3 regions of the Dactylosporangium salmoneum genome follow, and region 3 is predicted to be linked to each of the others. Evidence: riboswitches for the same ligand, from Rfam matches in the RefSeq annotation. Region 3 holds a riboswitch; each other region holds the start of a gene.
What was found. A riboswitch is a leader RNA that binds a small molecule or an ion and turns the genes downstream of it on or off. The one in region 3 is predicted to bind cyclic di-AMP.
Positions count from the first base shown of each region.

Region 1: linked by a shared signal. The riboswitch ahead of ABD352_RS41245 (C40 family peptidase) and the one ahead of ABD352_RS34545 (C40 family peptidase) in region 3 are both predicted to bind cyclic di-AMP.
Region 2: linked by a shared signal. The riboswitch ahead of ABD352_RS03900 (coiled-coil domain-containing protein) and the one ahead of ABD352_RS34545 (C40 family peptidase) in region 3 are both predicted to bind cyclic di-AMP.

Region 1 covers NZ_BAAARV010000081.1:101,956-105,220, forward strand. The annotation lists gene ABD352_RS41235 (ABC transporter permease) at 1-388, shown strand, start outside; gene ABD352_RS41240 (hypothetical protein) at 400-744, opposite strand; cyclic di-AMP (ydaO/yuaA leader) riboswitch at 970-1,112, shown strand; gene ABD352_RS41245 (C40 family peptidase) at 1,118-2,116, shown strand; gene ABD352_RS41250 (DeoR/GlpR family DNA-binding transcription regulator) at 2,248-3,009, shown strand; gene pfkB (1-phosphofructokinase) at 3,006-3,265, shown strand, end outside.
Region 2 covers NZ_BAAARV010000005.1:243,654-246,918, forward strand. The annotation lists gene ABD352_RS03890 (glycoside hydrolase family 19 protein) at 1-670, opposite strand, end outside; gene ABD352_RS03895 (DUF998 domain-containing protein) at 765-1,364, opposite strand; cyclic di-AMP (ydaO/yuaA leader) riboswitch at 1,537-1,693, shown strand; gene ABD352_RS03900 (coiled-coil domain-containing protein) at 1,703-2,722, shown strand; gene ABD352_RS03905 (exopolyphosphatase) at 2,800-3,265, shown strand, end outside.
Region 3 covers NZ_BAAARV010000067.1:123,560-126,824, reverse strand. The annotation lists gene ABD352_RS34560 (pyridoxamine 5'-phosphate oxidase family protein) at 1-8, opposite strand, end outside; gene ABD352_RS34555 (MarR family winged helix-turn-helix transcriptional regulator) at 76-561, shown strand; gene dcd (dCTP deaminase) at 542-1,120, shown strand; gene ABD352_RS34545 (C40 family peptidase) at 1,167-2,162, opposite strand; cyclic di-AMP (ydaO/yuaA leader) riboswitch at 2,174-2,317, opposite strand; gene ABD352_RS34540 (LamG-like jellyroll fold domain-containing protein) at 2,429-3,031, opposite strand.

The DNA of each region.
Region 1 (3,265 bases), on a different contig from region 3:
CGTCTACGCCATCGGCGGCAACACCGACGCCGCCCGGGCCGCCGGCATCCGCACCGACCGGGTCATGTACGCGGTCTTCATGATCGCCGGCCTGCTCGCCGCGCTGGCCGGCCTGCTCATGACCGGCCGCCTCGGCTCCATCGCCGCCGCACAGGGCGACGGCATGATCTTCAAGGTGTTCGCCGCCGCGGTCATCGGCGGCGTGAGCATGAACGGGGGCAAGGGCACCCTCTTCGGCGCCCTGTGCGGCGTGCTCGTGCTCGGCCTGGTCGAGAACGTGCTCACCCTGGCCGGCGTCTCGGCGCAGTGGATTCAGGCGGTGTACGGCCTGGTCATCCTCGTCGCCCTGGTGCTCGCCCGTCTCACGACGGGCCGCGCCCAGGACTGAGCCGCCCGGCCTCAGCGGTGGCCGGTGCCGTTGCAGCCGGTGCAGCGCACGTAGCCGGTGCCGCCGCAGAAGTGGTGGTTCTGGGGGCGGCCGTCGGCGTCGTAGACGTAGCCGCCGTTGCAGGTGTCCGCCTGCTTGCCGCTGCCGCCGCAGCTGCCGCACAACGGGGGCGGCTGCGGCGGCTGCCACGGCTTCGCCGGCTCCCACGGCTGCGCCGGCGGGGGCTCGGAACCGCCGCCGGAGACGTTCCTGCCGCGGCGGTTGCCGGCCACCACACCGACGACGATCGCCAGGATGATGGGGCAGAGGCACACCAGGCCGCAGCCGAACAGCTGACCGAGCGAGTAGGCGTCCATGGGGTCCTCCCGGCCCGGGCACCGCACGAAGTGGCGTGACGATGATGGCGGCGGCAGGCCCGCGCGGCCATAGACCGTGCGGGCGATGGGGCGCGTCCCCCGTTCAGGTTCAGGTCTTCGTTAAGTCCCTCTTAGATCCCCGCTGGGCGGTTTCGCCGCCCGAGCCTTCCCGTTACGTTGGGTCGTGGCCTGGCCGGCCGTCGTCGCCCAAACCCCGGGTGGCCCGGGCAGGCTCCGCCGAGTCGCGTGCGCGCGAGCCGGGGACCCATCAATCCCCATCGGGGTGAATCCGCGGAACCCGCGGTAGGGCGCGCCTTCTTCTCGCCCGAACCCGTCAGCTAACCCGGTAGGCGGCGGGAAGAAGGAACCTGCTGTGTTCAACGGACGGACGGCGCTGCGCGCCGTGGTGGCCGGGCTGGCGGTGGCGGCGATGGTCGCGCCCGCGTGCGCGGCCCACGCGGACCCGTCACCGGAAGAGATCCAGGCCCAGATCGACAAGGGCAACAAGGAAGTCGAGCTCGTCGTCGAGCAGTACAACAAGGTCAACGGCGATCTCGAGGCGACCCAGGCGGCGATCGCGAAGGCGCAGGCCGACCTGGCGCCGCTGCAGACCAGCATGGACGCGGCCCGGGAGAACGCCGGCCGGGTCGCCGTCGGCGCCTACAAGACCGGCGGCAGCCTCGGCACCTGGTCGCTCATGCTCGGGGCGGCCTCGTCCGACAGCTTCACCGACCGGGTCGGCACCCTCGAGCAGATCTCCCGCAGCCAGCAGCGTGACCTCGACGCGTACAGCGCGGCCAAGGGCGCGGTCGATGCGGAGCAGCGGCGGCTCAACGACCAGCTCGCCGCGCAGAGCCGGCAGAAGACCGAGCTGGAGACCCGGCGCAAGCAGATCGAGGGCGACATCGCCCGGCTCGACCAGATGCAGCGCAAGGCCGAGCAGGCCGCCGCCGCGGCGGCCGCGAAGGCCCAGACGAAGACCACCCCGGCCAACCCGGCACCGAACCCGGGTCCGCCGCCGGCGGTCTCCGGCGCGGCCGGCAAGGCGGTCTCCTACGCGTGGGCCCAGCTGGGCAAGAAGTACGTCTGGGGCACCGCCGGGCCGGACACCTTCGACTGCTCTGGGCTGACCATGATGGCCTGGAAGGCGGCCGGGGTGACGCTGCCGCACAACGCGGCCGAGCAGTACTCCCGGGTCAAGCACATCTCCCGCAGCCAGCTCGCCCCCGGTGACCTGGTGTTCTACAACGGGCTCGGGCACGTCGGCATCTACATCGGCAACAACCAGATCATTCACGCGCCGAACAGCCGGACCGTGGTGAAAGTGGCCCCGATCGACATCGACACGCTCTACGGCTACGGCCGCCCGTAACGCCCCGCACCGCCTCCAGCACGGCCCGTCGCACCCGCGGCGGGCCGTGCTGTGTTGTTCAGCTCTTGACGTCCCACATAAACGGGCGTAAACAAAGCTGAAGCAAAACGAAACGGCGGTGAAACCACATCATGTACGCCGAGGAGCGCCAGCAGGCCATCGTGCGGATCGCCCGCGAGCAGGGGCGGGTCGACGTGGCCGGGCTGGCCGACGAGCTCAATGTCACGTCGGAGACGATCCGGCGCGACCTCACCACCCTCGAACGGGCCGGGGTGCTGCGCCGGGTGCACGGCGGTGCCATCCCGGTCGAGCGCATCGGCTTCGAGCCGGCCCTCGCCGCCCGCGACGCCGTGCTCGTCGAGGAGAAGGAGCGCATCGCCAAGCTCGCGCTCGCCGAGGTGCCCGAGGAGGGCGCCATCATCCTCGACGCCGGCACCACCACCATCAAGCTGGCCCACCTGCTGCCGGCCGACCGGGAACTGACCGTGGTGGTCAACTCCCCGGTGATCGCCACGGTCCTCGGCACCCGCACCAACCTCAACGTGCTGCTGCTCGGCGGGCGGGTGCGGGGCAAGACCCTCGCCACCGTCGACGACTGGTCGCTGCGGCCCCTCGCGGACCTGTACGTCGACGTGGCCTTCCTCGGCACCAACGGCATCTCGGTCGAGCGTGGCCTCACCACCCCTGACCCGGCCGAGGCCGCGGTCAAGCGGGCGATGATCCGCGCCGCCCGGCGCACGGTCCTGCTGGCCGACCACACCAAGCTCGGCAACGACTACCTGTCCCGCTTCGGCGATCTGTCCGACCTGGACCTGTTCGTCACCGACAGCCGCGCCGACACCGACCTCGCCGGCGACATCGAGGCCGCCGGCGTCCGGGTGGTGCGGGCATGATCGTCACCGTCACGCTCAACCCCAGCCTGGACCGGGCCATGGAGGTGGGACGGCTCGCCCGGGGTGAGGTCATCCGGGCCCGCGAGGCCCGCCTCGACCCCGGCGGCAAGGGCGTCAACGTGTCCCGGGCGCTGCTGGCCAACGGCGTGCCGTCGGTCGCGGTCCTGCCGTGCGGCGGGGACGAGGGCGGCCAGCTGGTCCGGCTGCTCGAGGCCGAGGGCGTCGAGGTCCTCGCCGTGCCGATCGGCGGCCGGAC
Region 2 (3,265 bases), on a different contig from region 3:
CCAGGCCGCCGGTCTCGTGGTTGACGTTGGCCAGGAAGGCCGCGGCCTCCTGCTTGCGGGCCTCGTCGGAGCCGGTGCGGGCGAAGGCGGGGTAGGCCGACAGCGCGGCGACCAGGCCCGAGTACGTGTAGAACGAGTTCCGGCCCGGGAACATCTGGTTGAACTGCGCCTCGCTGACCACGAAGGCGCCGCCCGAGGAAGTGGGAGGGGGCGCAGTCGTGGGCGAGGAGCCGCAGGAGTACGGGTCCCAGTACCAGGTGCTGATCACGGGGCTGTAGCCCGGGTTGTCGTGCTCGGCGATGTAGAACTTGCCGTCCGTGAACTTCACGATGTCGCCGGTCACGTAGTTGTGGCCCTGGACCCACGCGGGGAAGCTGCACGCGCCGGCCGTGCCGGTCTGGACCGGCGGGTTGGTCGGGGTGCTGCCGCCGCAGCTGCCCTGGTCCTGCCACACGCCGCTGGTGCCGGGCGGGGCCTCGTTCTGGGTCCACCACTTCGCCAGGTAGTTGTGACCGTTGCGGGACGCGGTCATGCCACCCGTGTAGACCGCCGTGGACTGCCACGCGGGGGCGCAGGCGGCGGCTGAGGCCGGCATCATGTTGAAGAACGCGACCACTCCGCTCACCACCGCCATCGCGGCGAGCATGGCCAGCGCGCGGACTCTCGACACCCTCGATCAACTCCTTCGGCTTTGGGCCTGACCTGCACATCCGATCAGCCGGAGGAACGCCGAAGAGTGAACATCATCGTTTTATGAACAATATTTACGGTACCGTTGAGACAGCGCCACGCCGCCGAGCAGCCCGATCGCGGGCGCCCGGAGCGGCCAGGGCCACGGCGACCAGCAGCGCCGCCTCGGCGGCCAGCAACAGGCGCTCGGCCAGGCCGATGAGCACGCGGTCGCCCGGAAAGGCCGAATACACCATCGCCAGCGCACAGGCCAGGCTCAGCCCGGCGAGCACCCGCACGGACCGGCCGCCCAGCAGCCAGCCGGCCACGGGAAGGGCCACGAAGGCGGCGACCGACGCGTACCGGTGCACCGCACCCGCGGCCGACAGCGGCAACCCCGGCTCGTCCGTCGGCACCAGCGCGGCCACCGTCAGCCCCGCCGCCCAGACCCCGAAGAGCGCCGTCACCCAGGCCCCCACCCGGGCACCCGAGCGACGGAGGGCGAACAGCAGCGCGACCGAGGCGGCGGCCATGACGACCATCGCCCAGTCGACCACGCCACCGCGGTCGGAGACGGCGAAGTCACTCACCGTGAGTGACCACGGGTTCAGGTCACCGTCCGGGTCGAGATGGCCGTCGATGACGAGTGCACCGGCGGCGGCAATCCCGGCGAGGGCGAGGTACCGAAGGTTCACCCAGGAAGCGTGGCCTACGGGCGACCCTACGCGGATCGGTGGAGATCCTGACGTACCCCTGAAGCCACGAGTGATCCGTGTCACTGAACGCCCTCATAGCGGATCTACGCACAAACGGTGCGGTGCGCGAATTCCGCCCCGTCGGTACAGTGACCCACGGTCACGTCCGCGGGCGTGACTGCCGCCCAATCGCCGCCCGTGGCGAGCCGGGGACCCACCGTTGCGTTGGGGTGAATCCGCCCTCCCGGAAGCCCTTCCGGAAGCGGTGGTAGGGGTCGTTCCGTCCCGAACCCGTCAGCTAACCCGGTCGGCGGCCGACGGAAGGAACAACGAACCAGATGTCATCGCGACATCACTACCGGCGCGGATTGGTCGCGCTGCTGGCCGTGATCGCGTTCGGCGGGATCGGGGCCGCCCCCGCCGCGGCCGAGCCGGGGGATCCCGGCAACGAGGGCGCGGACGCCAATCCGACCCTCGCCTCCGTCCTGGAGTCGACGACCCAGGCCTTTACCGACGCCAAGGCCAAGTTCGAGGCCTCGGTCAAGCACCAGGCCGAGCTCACCGTGCAGCTGCAGGCGACCGAGGCGCAGCTGGCGACCCTCCAGGACCAGGTTTCGGCGATCGCCATCGCGGCCTACCAGACCGGGCCGCTGACCACGTTCGCCGCGCTGATGGACGCGGACAGCCCCGACAGCTTCGCCGAGCGGGCCAGCACCATCAACGAGCTGGCCCACCACAACGACAACCTGCTTCGCCAGCTGCGGCACCTGCGGGAGGCCCAGGCCTCGCAGAAGAAGGCGCTCGACGACGAGGTCGCCTCGCAGCAGCAGCAGGTCGCCACCATGGAGCAGCAGAAGAAGGCGGCGGAGAAGGCGCTCGCGCTGGCCGGCGGGCCGAGCAAGGGCTTCGTCTCCGCCAACCTGCCGGTGGCCGACCCGACGCCGCGCAACGCCAACGGCTCGCTGCCGAAGGAGTCGTGCAGCGTCAAGGACCCCACCACCACCGGCTGCATCACCCCGCGCATGATGCACGCGATGCAGGAGGCGCAGAAGGACGGGTTCACGCGGTTCGTCGCGTGCTTCCGCCCGAGCGGGCCCTACGAGCACCCCAAGGGCCGGGCCTGCGACTTCTCGGTGCAGAAGACGAAGGGTTTCGGTGGCGTGGCCACCGGTGACGACTTCGTCTACGGCTCGACGCTGGCCGCCTACTTCGTGAAGAACGCCGATCAACTCGGCGTCATGTACGTCATCTGGTTCAAACAGATCTGGACACCGGCGGCCGGCTGGCACCACTACAGCGGCGTGGCCGGCGACCCGTCGAGCGATCACACGAACCACGTGCACCTCTCCATCCTGTAGCCGCTAATCCTCACGTTGGCGCCGGGCCGGTCGATAGGGAGACTGTCGACCGGCCCGCCCGTGCGAGGGGATCTGCAGTGAAGTACCGTCTCGTGACCCGCAGCGACTTCGACGGTCTGGTCTGCGCGGTCCTCCTGCGCCACCTCGACCTGATCGGCGACATCACCTTCGTGCACCCGAAGGACGTCCAGGACGGCTCGGTCGACGTCGGCCCCACGGACATCCTCACCAACCTGCCGTACGCCGCGGGCGCCCACATGGTGTTCGACCACCACCACTCGGAGACCCTGCGCACCGGCGGCCAGGCGACCAACCACGTCATCGACGCGGAGGCCCCGTCGGCGGCCCGCGTGATCTATGACCACTTCGGCGGGGCCGAGCGCTTCCCCAACGTCTCCGACGAGCTGATGGAGGCCGTCGACCGGGCCGACTCCGCGCAGTACGACATCAGCGAGATCCTGCAGCCGACCGGCTGGAGCCTGATGAACTTCCTCATGGACAGCCGCACCGGGCTGGGCCGCTTCCGCCAGTTCCGCATCTCCA
Region 3 (3,265 bases):
GATGCCATGCAGTCAACGCTACTCGAACACGTGTACGAGAATTGCCAGATTTCCCGAAAGAGGCAAACTGAAGCGGTGAGCGGAGCCGAAGAGCTGATCGTCCTGCTGCGGCAGTTCAACGTCGAGGGCGATCGGTTCGTGGACGTGTTCGTGCGGGCGCACGGGCTGCATCGCACCGACATGAACGCCGTGGCGCATGTCTGGCGGGCGGCGGAGGAGCGCGAGCCGCTCACGGCCGGGGAGCTGGCCCGGCGGCTGTCCCTCTCGCCGGCGGCCACCACGGCGCTCCTGGCGCGGCTCGAGCGGGCCGGGCACATCGAGCGCCGGCCCGACCCCGCGGACCGGAGACGGATCGTGCTGCACATGCGGCCATCTGCGCAGGAGCTGGCGCACGCGTTCTTCGCGCCGCTGGGGGCACACCTGCGGGCGGCTTTTTCGCAGTACACCCGGGAAGAACTGGACATAGCGGCAGATGTCCTGAAGAAAGCGCTACAAGCCACCACACAAGCGGCCGACGAAGCGGCACCGTTAACCTCAGAGGGTGCTGCTATCCGACCGTGACCTGTACAAGGAGCTCGAGGGCGGCCAGCTTCGCCTCGACCCGTTCGATGAAGCGCTGGTGCAGCCGTCCAGCATCGACGTGCGGCTCGATCGGTGGTTCCGGGTCTTCAACAACCACCTGTACACCCACATCGACCCCGCCGTGCAGCAGGACGAGCTGACCTCGATGGTCGAGGTGGGCGGCGGCGAGCCATTCGTGCTGCACCCCGGCGAGTTCGTGCTGGCCTCCACGCTCGAGGTGATCACGCTCGGCGACCAGCTCGCCGGGCGGCTGGAGGGCAAGTCCAGCCTCGGGCGGCTCGGGCTGCTGACGCACTCCACGGCGGGCTTCATCGATCCGGGGTTCTCCGGGCACGTGACGCTGGAGCTGTCCAACGTGGCGAACCTGCCGATCCGCCTGTGGCCGGGGATGAAGATCGGCCAGCTGTGCATCTTCCGGCTGTCCTCGCCGTCGGAGCACCCGTACGGCTCGGCGGTCTACGGCTCGCGGTACCAGGGGCAGCGCGGGCCGACGCCGAGCCGCTCGTGGCAGAACTGGAAGACCTGGCCTACGCAGTAGCGCCGGCACAGTGAAAGGGGCGGGTCCCGAAGGACCCGCCCCATCGCTAAGCGACTCTGCCGTACCCAGAAATCGGCTCTGAATCGATCTTTTTCATCTGCACCGGTTGGCTGGGATTCGGTGCGTGGACCATCCAGCCGCCGCCGACGTAGAGCCCGACGTGGTGGTTGTCCTTGTAGAAGAAGACGAGGTCGCCGGCCTTCAGGTTGGCTCGCGAGACACGGGCGGTGTCGTCGTACTGCCACTGCGTGTAGTGCCGCAGCGTGTACCCGGCCTGCTTCCAGGCGTACAGCGTCAACCCCGAGCAGTCGAACGTGTTCGGGCCCTCGGTGGCCCACACGTACCTCTTGCCGATCTCCGAGCACGCCACCTGGGCCGCCTTGGCGCCCGGTCCGCCGGTGTACTCGAACGGGCAGGCGACCGGCCGCAGGTTCCCCGTGCCGCCCGACGACCCGTAGGCCTTGATCCGCATGTCGTTGAGGTTCTTGATGTCGGCGTTGATCTGGGTTTCCTGCTGCGCCATCGCGGCCTCTTGCTCGGCCTGCTTGGCGACCAGCTCGTCGAGCGGGCCCTTCTGGGCGTCGTACTGCTGCTTGGCGACGAGCACGTCCTTGATCTTGTCCTGCTCGTCCTTGGCCACCATGTTGAGCATCGTCATCTGGTCGATGAACGTGTCCGGTGAGCCGGTGGTAAGCATCGCGTCGAGCTTGGAGAAGCGCCCGTTCTTGTACTGCAGGACCGCAAACGCGCTGACCTTGTCGAAGGCCGCGTCGACCTGGGCCCGCAGCGGCGCGATCTGCGCCTCGAGCTGCTTCTGCTTGGTCTGGTTGGCGGCGAGCTCGATCTTGAGCTGGTTGTGCTGCTCGATGACCGGCTCGATCTGGTTCCACTTGTCGTCGATCTGCTTTTCGATCTCGCCCGGCGTGGGGTCCGCGTGAGCGCCCCCTGTGATGCCGATCGCGAGAGAAAGACCGCCGAGGGTGGCGACGAGGAGCCGTACCAGGCGATTGGGCCGCTTCGTCCACCTCAGATGGGTCTCCACCGAGGAGCTACTCCTTCTTCCCTGACCGCCTACCGGGTTAGCTGACGGGTTCGGGCGGGAAGGTCGCCCTACCGCGCGCTCAGGTGCGCGACGCGGATTCACCCCGGTTGAACGCGTGGGTCCCCGGCTCGACTTCGACTCGGCGGTGTCAGGCCGGCGCGCCGTTGGTTGGCGCGGACATCCGGCCCCGACGGGAATTCACGTTAAGGGGGCCGGGTTCCCAGGTTCAAGGGAGTGCACGATTCCTGTCCGATTTGTTCCGAAAATCACGCGAATCGAGTGACGTAGACGTCGTCGATTACACCGACGAACTGATCGTTGTTCGCGCTGGTCCCCTTGCCGCCAATACACAGCGGATCATCGTTCGCAATGGACAGTGACGAAGGAATTGCGGTGCGTCCCACCTCGACACCGTCCATAGCTACCGTGAGCAGCGCGTTACCGCGCGCACACGCGATCCGGTGCCACCGTCCGTCAGCGACGGAACGCGATGCGAGCGCTACAAAAATGGTATCCGAGCCGGTGCCGACAATCACGCAACTGGGCCGGCCAGCCTCGCCGTCGACCTGCAGCTTGAACTGACTGTCACCGACCGAGAACCCTTTCTGCACGACATTGGCGCCCTTGGAAGTCTCATCGGGCCCGACGAGCACGCTGGCCCCATAGGTGAAGGCGCCGCGGCCCGGATTGAGGAACCCGACGGGCCCGCTCTGCAGGATGGCGCGCGGGCAACTCGGAGCACCGTAATGCGCACATCGCGGGGGAAAACGGACGGCGAGTCCGCCGTCGTGCGGCACCATGGCGAGTTCCCCGCCCGCGGCCTGCCGGGGATGCAGCGACCCGAGCCCGCCGTCGAACGTGTAGCGCACGGCGATCGGGGCGCGACTCGGGGACGGCGACGGTGACGGGCTCTCACCGGGGGCCGATGCGTGGCCGGGCGACGGCGGCCGCCGTACGGGCTCGCCCACCTGGCGGCTCTGGGGCCGCAGGCTCACGAGCCCGGCCACAACAAGTACCGCACAGAGAACCGCCCATAACCATCGGCGTCGGCGCATAACCGGACATATTCCGCCAGCCGCGCCCCGAGCGGTGGAGAACGCCGG